DNA from 3 places in the Croceicoccus marinus genome. Region 2 is predicted to be linked to each of the others. Evidence: predicted binding sites of a transcription regulator. Region 2 holds the regulator's gene; each other region holds the start of a gene.
What was found. Region 2 encodes LexA, which represses DNA repair genes until DNA is damaged. Its sites were predicted from a motif close to GTTCCNCNCTTGTTCT; they were not measured.

Region 1 (3,274 bases), 1.0 Mb from region 2:
CTTTCGCGAACCGGGAGCGCATCGATCAGCTCCGCGATCTCGGCAAGATCGCTGGTGCGGGCCGTGGCGATCGCGACATCACGGTCAGCCTTCTCGATCACCAGCAGCCGCGTTGCGATACCCGTTCCCGATTTTCGGAAACCGCCGTCGATTGTGACATTGAGCAACGGGGTGACCGGACCGCGCAGCTTGGCCACGAAAAGGTGCAGGTCGAACCACTCGGGCATGATCGCAACCAGGCGACCGCCGGGTCGAAGCCGCGCGAATGCCGAACGCAGATGGCGCGCACCGGTCCGGCCGTCATGGCCGCGTTCGGCGCTCCACGAGAAGGGCGGGTTCATAATCACCACGCTGGGCAAACAATCGGGCGCGAGCAGTTCGTCGATCAGTTCGCCATCGTGTCCGGTCACCATCGCTTGCGGGAACAAGGCGGCAAGGCACGATCTGCGCGACGCAGAAATTTCGTTCAGATCGAGCGTAGCGCCTGCCTTTGCCGCCCAGATCGCGAGCATGCCGGTGCCCGCCGACGGTTCGAGCACGCGGTCATCCTTGGTCAGGGCACAAGCGCGGGCGGCAAGCCAGGCAAGCCGTGGCGGGGTCGCAAACTGCTGGAGCTCGACCTGCTCCTCGCTACGGCTGGTCTGGGTGGGAATTTGTGCTTCGAGTCCCGCGAACGCCTGGTCGGCATGATCGGGCGGCGTGGTGACCAGAAGGTCGGATTTGCCAATCAGCCAGAGGACCTGCGCCAGTTCGAGCACTGCGTGCGCGTCGGTCAGTGACCAGCGTCCGTCGGCATCGCTGCCACCTAATTGTTCGCTCAGCGCATCGCTGATGACGCGGCGGGTCAACGCCGCACCCGATGCGAGAAGATCGGCAAGCTGACGCGCCGCCGAAAGGACCAGTGGTTCCGAAGGCTCGGAAAATTCGAACTGAAGGGCTGACTGGGACATATGGACCTCCTGAGAAAAAGGCCCTCACCTCGTCGGGGCCTCAATCAGGCAGGAGCTTCCTCCCCTCTGGTCTGTCGGGACCGGGTCTTGCCTTCTCTGGCCCACAGGACATCGGCCCAGTCGTAGCCAGCCTTGCGTGGGCGCCGGATCACGATCCGGCGGCCAGGGGCAGCATAGGCACCGCAGGCGCGTTCCTGCGCGAGGTCGCCGCCTTCATCGGCATCGAGAAACAGGAACAGCTCGCGCACGCTTTGGGGGATCGTGACAAGGCCGAAGCGTTCGTTGCCGAGTGTCGCCCAGCATGGGATGCCCGAAAGCTGAGTTGCGGCGAGCGCGGTCTCGATGCCCTCGGCCAAGCCAAGCTTCCCGCCCCGGGGCATGGCAAGACGGACGGCGCCGGTCTGCAGGCTGCCCAGCGCGCGTTTGGGCCCGTCAAACTTCGCAAGGCGATTGCTGTTCGGATCGAGAAAGGTCCGATGGACTGCGATGACGCCTTCGTCGTTGCGAACGGCCGCCAGCATCGCGGGCAGGAAACGGGCCTCCCCCTTCGGTCCCAGCGGTGTGCGTTCGTGATAGCGCAGGTCAGACGATGCGATTTCGATCGCGCGTGACCCAAGGTAGGCTTTGGCCGGGGATTCCGGGAGAGCGTGCGCCTCGCGCCACAGACGACAAGCGTTTTGGTCGGGACCTGACTGCCGAATATAGCCCTCGTCGACAGTTTGGTCAGCGTCGAACAAATCCCGAGACCTGACGCCGGTATGGTTGAGGGCGGCGAGGACTGCCTCGTTGCTGCAGCCGGCAAAGCAATGGAACAGGATTGCCTGGCGGCCCAGTGTCACGCTCAGCGATGGCGTGCGGTCATCATGGGCGGGGCAGCAGCACATGCCCTTCCGGCCGCGCCATGTGCCATCAAGCTGTTCGACGATCTGCCGTGCACGGCGTTCGAGCGATGAAATCGGGGACTTTCGGGACATGGGCGCGCCTTTCGAATTGAGCGATGCCCGTCCCGGTGCAGCCTCCACTCTGCACGCTCGCATGGTCTTTCCAACAATTGATGTTCTATATATGTTCTAATTCGAGTCGTCCAGTCGGGAACAGGAAAGATGCGCCAAAGAATCTGGTTGTCAGCAATAGCCTTCGGGCTCGCCATGGCTTTCGGGGCACCCGCAATTGCCAATGACGGTGACGACGGGGAAGCAGGTTATCGGGTTGAAAACCTCGACGGAGAATTCCGGCTGGTCGAGCATGGGATCTGGGCCCGGCAGGGTCAGGGCAGCGCCGAAGGGGGCGCCACTCCCGTGCACCCCATCCAGCCAATGGCAACAGTCGCCGCCCGGCCCTTAGGGAGCAGCAAAGCAACGAATTATCGTCGTGCTATGTATTTGCCGCATGTCATGGCCATGGAGGCACGGTTTGGTCTTCCCGGCGGCTTGCTCGACGCGCTCGTTTGGACTGAGTCCCGTTATAATCCACTCGCGGTCAGCAAGGCAGGGGCCGGTGGGCTTGGTCAGTTGATGGCGGGGACGGCGCGTGAATTGGGTGTTGCCAACCGCTTCGATCCGCGAGCAAACATCGAAGGCTCAGCCCGCTATTTGCGGCAGATGCTCGATGAGTTCGGGGTGGTCCATCTCGCCCTCGCCGCATACAATGCTGGACCCGGTGCGGTTCGCCGCGCTGGCGGAATTCCGAAGAATGGCGAAACACCGCGATATGTGCGCGACGTGTTGCGCCATTGGCGGCCGTAGAATCAGACGGGTCCCATAAGTTCTACGCTAATCCCTAGTACTGGTCGCCTGATCGCAATTCCAGATACCAATCCAATCTTGAGACGCGGCCAGAATTGGTTCGCTCACTCGCAGCTGAAACAGTTTGTTCACTAATCGGCCACCGAGTCGGAAAAACACCGATCAAACGCACCGGATTGCTCAGACAACCACCAAAACGACCCATATGGACGCATAGGGACCAAAAAACTTTATGAAAGCCAAAAGCTACCTAGGGAGCTACCTAGACGCGAACCAGCCGTTTCAGGCCAGCAGCGTTCCGCAGAATATTCATTATATTACAGATAGTTAGTGGTGAGCCCTGCTGGGTTCGAACCAGCGACCTACTGATTAAAAGTCAGTTGCTCTACCGACTGAGCTAAGGGCCCGTTCCACGCGATCATACGCGGTCCGCGGGTGGTCACCTAGGGAGGGGGCGCGGCCGGGTCAAGCGTGCATGCAGATGTCGTAGCGAAAGTCCGCTCAGCGGATCGCGCCATTCGCCCGCGATCTGGACTGCAGGGCCAAGAACGAACGCCCGGTGGGGCAATTGCGGATGGG
Region 2 (3,274 bases):
CCATGCCACCGCCACTGCCTCTATCGAGGCGAAGACGGGGGTCGAGATGGAAGCGATCACTGCCGTCTCGGTGGCGCTGATCACGATCTATGACATGGCCAAGGCGCTCGACAAGGGCATGGTCATCGGCGGGATCCGACTGATCGCCAAGGATGGCGGCAAGTCGGGCCGCTGGCGCGCCGCGGGGCATGAGGATCTGGAGCTTTGACGGCAAGCTGGCTGCTGGGGCTCGAGGAAGCGCAGCGACGCCTTCTCGCGATGGCGCAGCCGCTGCCCGCCGTGGAATTGCCGATCGGAGAGGCAGCCGGTCGGTGGCTCGCCAGTGATGTCGCGGCGCTGCGATCTCAGCCGCCCGATCCGATGTCGGCGATGGATGGCTATGCCCTGCGGCAAGTCGACATGCCAGGCCCTTGGGACATCGTCGGCGAAAGCGCCGCAGGACACCCGTTCCAGGGCACGGTCGGACCCCGGCAGGCCGTTCGCATCGCGACCGGCGCGGTCGTTCCGGGCGGTGCCGACATGGTCGCCGTGCAGGAAGACTGCCGCGCCGAAGGAAGCAGGCTGTTCTTCGACGGCGATCCTCCCGAACCGCTCGGCCGGCATATCCGCCCCCGCGGGCTCGACTTCGCGCAGGGCGACATCATTGCGCGCGCTGGGGAAAGGTTGACGCCCGCTCGGCTGGCGCTGGCGATCACGGCGGGACACGGCAGGCTTTCAGTGCATGAAAAAGCCAGCGTCGCGGTGATCGAGGGTGGCGACGAATTGAGACCCGCGGGCGAGGACCTGCCTCCCGGCGCGATCCCCGCCAGCAATGGCGCCATGCTGGGCGCATTGTTCACCGACCTCGGCTGCGAAATCGAAAGCCATGGCCCCGTACCCGACCGCCGCGACGCGCTGCGCGCCGCTTTCGAGCAGGCGAAGAACGCGCACATGATCGTCACCAGCGGCGGCGCATCGGTGGGCGATCACGACCTCGTCTTGCCGGTGCTGGAGGAGATGGGCGCCAAGATCGACTTCTGGCGCGTCGCGATCAAGCCTGGCAAGCCGATCCTGGTCGCTCGTCTCGGTAGACAGCTGGTTATCGGCCTGCCCGGCAATCCGGTCTCCAGTTTCGTGACCGCGCATCTCTTCGCGCAGCCGATCGCCCGCGCGCTGATGGGCGACCGGTCGCCCTTGCCCGCGATGCAGCCCGCGTTCTGCCTGGGGGATCTGCCAGCGACCGGGAAAAGGACGGAATTCCTGCGCGCAGCGTTCACCGATCTGGGCGTGATGCCGCTGGCTTTGCAGGACAGCGCTGCACTGACGCCTCTGGCCGAAGCCGATGCGCTGATCCTGCGCCCTGCGGAAACGGCGGAAGTGAAAACCGGCGATGTCGTTCGGGTCATTCCGCTGGCGCCGCGCAACAGAAACTGACGCATTATTGCGTTAACATGGGTTGACGCGTGTTCCGATGTTGCTTAATTGTTCCGTATTCGTTCGCGCCGCTGGGCGCAAGGCGGAACAGGATACGGCCATGCTTACGCGCAAACAGCACGAATTGCTGATCTTCATCCAGCAACGGCTTGAGGATAGCGGAATTTCCCCCTCGTTCGAGGAAATGAAGGAAGCCCTCGACTTGAAGTCGAAGTCGGGCGTGCATCGCCTGATCTCGGCGCTGGAGGAACGCGGCTTCATCCGCCGCTTGCCGAACCGTGCCCGCGCGCTTGAGGTGATCCGCCAGCCGGACGATGTGACCGGCACCGCCCGGGCGAAATCCGCGCCGGCCAAACCCGACAATGTCGTCGAATTCAAGCGCCTTGCCCCGCAGCCCGGCGTATCGAGCGACGTGATTGAAATTCCGCTGCATGGCCGCATCGCCGCCGGCGTCCCGATCGAGGCGCTGGAGGATTCGCGGATGCTGCCCGTTCCCGCTGCCTTGCTGGGAAGCGGGGAGTATTATGCGCTGGAAGTTTCCGGCGATTCCATGATCGAGGCCGGCATCTTCGATGGCGATTATGCGCTGGTGCGCCGCACCGACACGGCGCGAGACGGCGAGATCATCGTTGCGCTGGTCCGCGGTGAGGAAGCGACGCTGAAATACCTCCGCCGCGTGAACGGCATGGTCCGGCTCGATCCTGCGAATGCGTCGTATGAGGCGCAGACCTACGATCCGTCGGAAGTGCAGGTCCAGGGCCGGCTTGCCGGACTGCTGCGCCGCTATCACTGAACGCCGCACCCCGCGGCCTACCATCCGTGGCTGTCGCCTTCGGGCCTGACCGCCCGGTAGGAGCCGCTTTCCAGATCGACGGCCAGCCCGCCGCGGCGCGACAGCAGGCTGCCGTCGGCCTTCAACATGGACGGCCGGCAATCCGCGGGGAGCCGCCTGCTGGAAATCACGATATCGGCCCGCGCGCAGGCGGCGACCAGCGGGCCATATGGTACGTCCACGGGTCGCTGGGCGACAAGCAGGGTCCTGCCCTGCGCCTGAAGCTGACAGAAATCGCCGTTGCAGCGCGCCCCGGGCCATTCGGGAAATTCGCTGAACGGTTCACCGTCCTTCGGCGTCTTGCCCATCGCCTCCACCATCGCGTCCGCTGCGAAACTCGTGCTGGTGCGCAGAAGGTATAATTCGCCGTCATCCGACAGCATGGCGGCATTTCGTCCGCTCTGTTCGATCAGCAGGTCGGCCGGGCGCGCAAGGAAGAGCGCGGACACTCCGATTGACAGCGGCAGCAGTCCCCACAGCCGAAACCGCCCCGACCACAGCGCCAGCCAGAACGCGCCCGCGACGCATGCCAGCGCCGCCACAAGCGAGACCTGCGGCAATTGCAGCACCGACCCGGGAAGCGAGGACGTCGTGTGTGCAATACCCAGTGTCAGGTCGAGCGACTTTGCCGAAAGCCACCAAAGGGGCGCTCCAACCCCCAGCAAATCGAAGACCAGCCCCGCGGTCAGCGCAGGCAGGGTTACCGCCGTCATCAGCGGAATCGCGACGACATTGGCAAGCGATCCATAGAGGCTCGACCGCTGGAAATGGAACAGGACCAGCGGGCTCAGCGCAGCCTCGACGATCAGGCCCGTCAGGAACAGCAGCAGGCCGGCATGGGCCCAGCGCGCCAGTTGTCCCTCGCCCCGCTGCTCCTTCAGCCACTCGACCAAGCGGCTGTTGTGGAATGCGACGATAGCCGTCACCGCGGCAAAGCTCAGCTGGAACGAGGGGCCGATGACCGCTTCGGGCCAGAACAGCATCACCGTCATCGCGGCCAGCGCGATCAGCCTGAGTGACAGCGCCTGC
Region 3 (3,274 bases), 210 kb from region 2:
ATCAGGTCGACGACCGTATTGCGCGCGCGCGGCGGCAATTCGTCGGTATCGCAAATGTCGAGCGCGGCTGCGGCCAGCGGCATGTTCGCCTGCCGCGCATGGCGGTGCAGCTTTTCCAGCGTCTTCTGGCCCAGCCCGCGCTTGGGCGTATTGTAGATCCGCTCGAAGGCGAGGTCGTCCGACGGCTGCGCGATGACCCGCAGATAGGCCAGCGCATCGCGGATCTCCGCACGTTCGTAGAAGCGGAAGCCGCCCACGATGCGATAGTTCAGCCCGATCTGGATGAACCGGTCCTCGAACTCGCGGGTCTGGAACTGCGCGCGAACCAGGATCGCGGCATTGGCCAGCTTTATGCCGTCGCGCATCAGCGTCTCGGCATCTTCGCCCACGCGGCGCGCTTCTTCCGGACCGTCCCAGACGCCGATCACGCGCAGCTTCTCGCCCTCGGGCTTCTCGGTCCACAGCGTCTTGCCAAGCCGCTCGCTGTTTGCGCCGATCAGGGTCGATGCGGCGGCCAGGATCTGCGGCGTGGAGCGATAGTTCTGTTCCAGCTTGATGATCGTCGCGCCGGGAAAATCGCGTTCGAAGCGAAGGATATTGGCGACCTCCGCCCCGCGCCAGGAATAGATCGACTGGTCGTCGTCGCCCACCACGCAGATATTGTGGCCTGCATCGCCCTTCACCTCGGCCAGCAGCCGCAGCCAGAGGTACTGGACGGTGTTGGTGTCTTGGTATTCGTCCACCATGATATATTTGAAGCGGCGGCGATATTCGGCCTGCACGTCGCCATGCGCCTTGAGGATCGTCACCATGTGCAGCAGCAGATCGCCGAAGTCGCAGGCGTTCAGCGCCTTCAGCCGGTCCTGGTAGAGCCGGTACATCTGCTCGCCCCGGCCATTGGCATAGGCCTCGTTCTCGGCTGCATCCAGCTCGCCGGGAAGCAGGCCGCGGTTCTTCCAGCGATCGATCAGCCCGGCCAGCTGCCGGGCTGGCCAGCGCTTTTCATCCAGGTCGTTGGCCACGATCAGCTGCTTCAGCAGGCGGATCTGGTCGTCGGTATCGATGATCGTGTAATTGGACTGCAGGCCGACTAGTTCGGCATGCTTGCGCAGCATCCGGGCTGCGATGGCGTGGAACGTGCCAAGCCACGGCATGCCTTCGACCGCGGGGCCGATCAGCCCGCCGACCCTCTCGCGCATCTCGCGCGCGGCCTTGTTGGTGAAGGTGACGCACAGGATCTCGCTCGGCCATGCGCGCCGGCTGGCGACCAGATGCGCCAGACGGGCGGTCAGCGCCGCCGTCTTGCCGGTGCCCGCGCCCGCGAGCATCAGCACCGGTCCCTCGGTCGTCAGCACCGCCTCGCGCTGGGGGGCGTTGAGAGACTCCAGCCAAGGCTCCCGGGCATGGGTGAGGGCGGAGCGGGGCGGAGTAAGTGCGCTGTCGGACATTGCGAACAGTTAGGGAACGCAGCCGCCCGGCGCAAGCCGCCCGGCGGGGCATATCTGGCCGGCCCCGGAACGTTTTGCCCCGCGCAATCGTAGACAAGGCGAGGAAAGAGGAATTCCAACCAAAGGAGAAACCTCATGCGACGACTACTTATTACCGGCGCAGCCCTGATGCTGGGCGCCGCACCGGTCGCCATCCACGCACAGGACATGGCCCCGCAGATGACGGCCATGCAGCAATCCCAGTACGATAGCTGGCCCGCCGAGCGGCAGGCCGAATTCATGGGCTGGCCGACCGAATACCAGACCTATTACTGGACCCTGACGCCGACGCAGCAAGAAGCGTACTGGATGCTCAGCGTCGATCAGCGTTCGCAGATCGCAACGATGACGCCGATGCAGCAGCAGCAGACCTGGACTGCGATCGAGTCGCAACTTTCGTCGAGCCCGCCGGCGACCACGAGCGGGATGACCGGCACGACGCAGTCATCGAACTCCAACATGGTTATGCGTAGCAATCCTGTCGTCCAAGACGCTCCGCCCCCGCATCAGGGCGAATATCCGCTATGCACCGATGGCCGAACGAATAATTGCATCAACCCGCGCGAAGCCGGCAAGAATTACGGCAATGTTCCGTTGGACCACTGGCCGGGTCAGCCCGCCAGCCAGATGAGCGCGCAGGAAAAGATGCAGTCCGATTCGAATATGTAAGAATTTGTTCGTCCGCTCGCTTTACGGCGAAAGTGCGAACCAAAGGAAGGGATGGCCCGCTTTTCGCGCGGCCATCCCTTCTGCTTTTCAAGCCGTCTTGCGAAGCAGGTGCAGCCGCGCCTTGCCGCTGTCGCGCACGGCTTCGGCGATGAAGCCCTTTACCGCGACATCCTCATCCCTCGATGTCTCGATGCTGATCCAGGTGGCCGGTTCGATCCAGCCCAGCCGGTCCAGCCGGTCCAGAGCAACCGCGCCTGCGCCCGTGCCATAGGGCGGATCCATCAGGATCAAGTCGGGCGCATTTTCGGTCCGCGCAAGCGACAAGACCGATCCAGCCCGCACATCGCAGCGCTGCTGCGCGCCGAGCGACGCGATATTCGCGCGCAAGACCCGGATCGCCGCGGGATCCTGTTCGACGAACAGCGCCCGCGCAGCGCCGCGCGACAATGCCTCCAGCCCCGGCGCCCCCGAACCGGCAAAGAGATCGGCGACGAAAAGACCCTCGAAACTGCCGAGGCGGCTGACAAGCATCGAGAACAGCGCCTCGCGCGTGCGGTCGGCGGTCGGGCGCGTCGCATCGCCTTCGGGAGCGACGAGGCGGCGACCACGCCACTCGCCCGCGATGATGCGCAGGCCGGTCGGCTTGCCGGGCTTCACGCGCTCTTGTCCGCCTTCAGCGACTTGCGCAGCCGCTCGACGTCCTTTTGCGGCACTTCCGCCGCCTGGCCGCGCGGCAGGTCGCCCAGCACGAACGGTCCATAGGCAAGCCGCAGCAGGCGCGATACCTTCAGCCCAAGATGCTCCAGCACGCGGCGCACCTCGCGGTTCTTGCCCTCGGTCAGCGTCAGCTCTATCCATTGGTTGCGGCCGGTCCGCCGCTCCATGTTGGCGTCGATCTGGCCATAGCGGACGCCGTCTATCTCGATCCCGTCCATCAGATCTTCCAGCTGCGCCTGCGTGATGTCGCCGAAGGTCCGCGCGCGATAGGTGCGCGGCACGCCGGTCGCGGGCAGTTCCAGCGCGCGCTTCAGCTCGCCATCATTGGTCAGCAGCAACAGCCCCTCGGTATTGAGGTCGAGCCGGCCCACCGGCATCAGCCGCGGCACGCCCGGCGGCAC

Region 1: a site for LexA is predicted at 2,007-2,022, ahead of A9D14_RS00585 (DUF7146 domain-containing protein). Genes of this name have one in related genera too.
Region 3: a site for LexA is predicted at 1,451-1,466, ahead of A9D14_RS04430 (ATP-dependent helicase). Genes of this name have one in related genera too.

Annotation. Positions count from the first base shown of each region.
Region 1 covers NZ_CP019602.1:99,054-102,327, reverse strand. Annotated here, with positions in the region: gene A9D14_RS00590 (strawberry notch-like NTP hydrolase domain-containing protein) at 1-950, opposite strand, end outside; gene A9D14_RS00585 (DUF7146 domain-containing protein) at 995-1,924, opposite strand; gene A9D14_RS00580 (lytic transglycosylase domain-containing protein) at 2,054-2,695, shown strand; tRNA gene A9D14_RS00575 (tRNA-Lys) at 3,027-3,102, opposite strand; gene folK (2-amino-4-hydroxy-6-hydroxymethyldihydropteridine diphosphokinase) at 3,135-3,274, opposite strand, start outside.
Region 2 covers NZ_CP019602.1:1,123,175-1,126,448, reverse strand. Annotated here, with positions in the region: gene moaC (cyclic pyranopterin monophosphate synthase MoaC) at 1-208, shown strand, start outside; gene A9D14_RS05395 (molybdopterin molybdotransferase MoeA) at 205-1,413, shown strand; gene lexA (transcriptional repressor LexA) at 1,514-2,206, shown strand; gene A9D14_RS05385 (ComEC/Rec2 family competence protein) at 2,224-3,274, opposite strand, start outside.
Region 3 covers NZ_CP019602.1:914,660-917,933, forward strand. Annotated here, with positions in the region: gene A9D14_RS04430 (ATP-dependent helicase) at 1-1,448, opposite strand, end outside; gene A9D14_RS04435 (hypothetical protein) at 1,584-2,156, shown strand; gene rsmD (16S rRNA (guanine(966)-N(2))-methyltransferase RsmD) at 2,244-2,789, opposite strand; gene A9D14_RS04445 (pseudouridine synthase) at 2,810-3,274, opposite strand, start outside.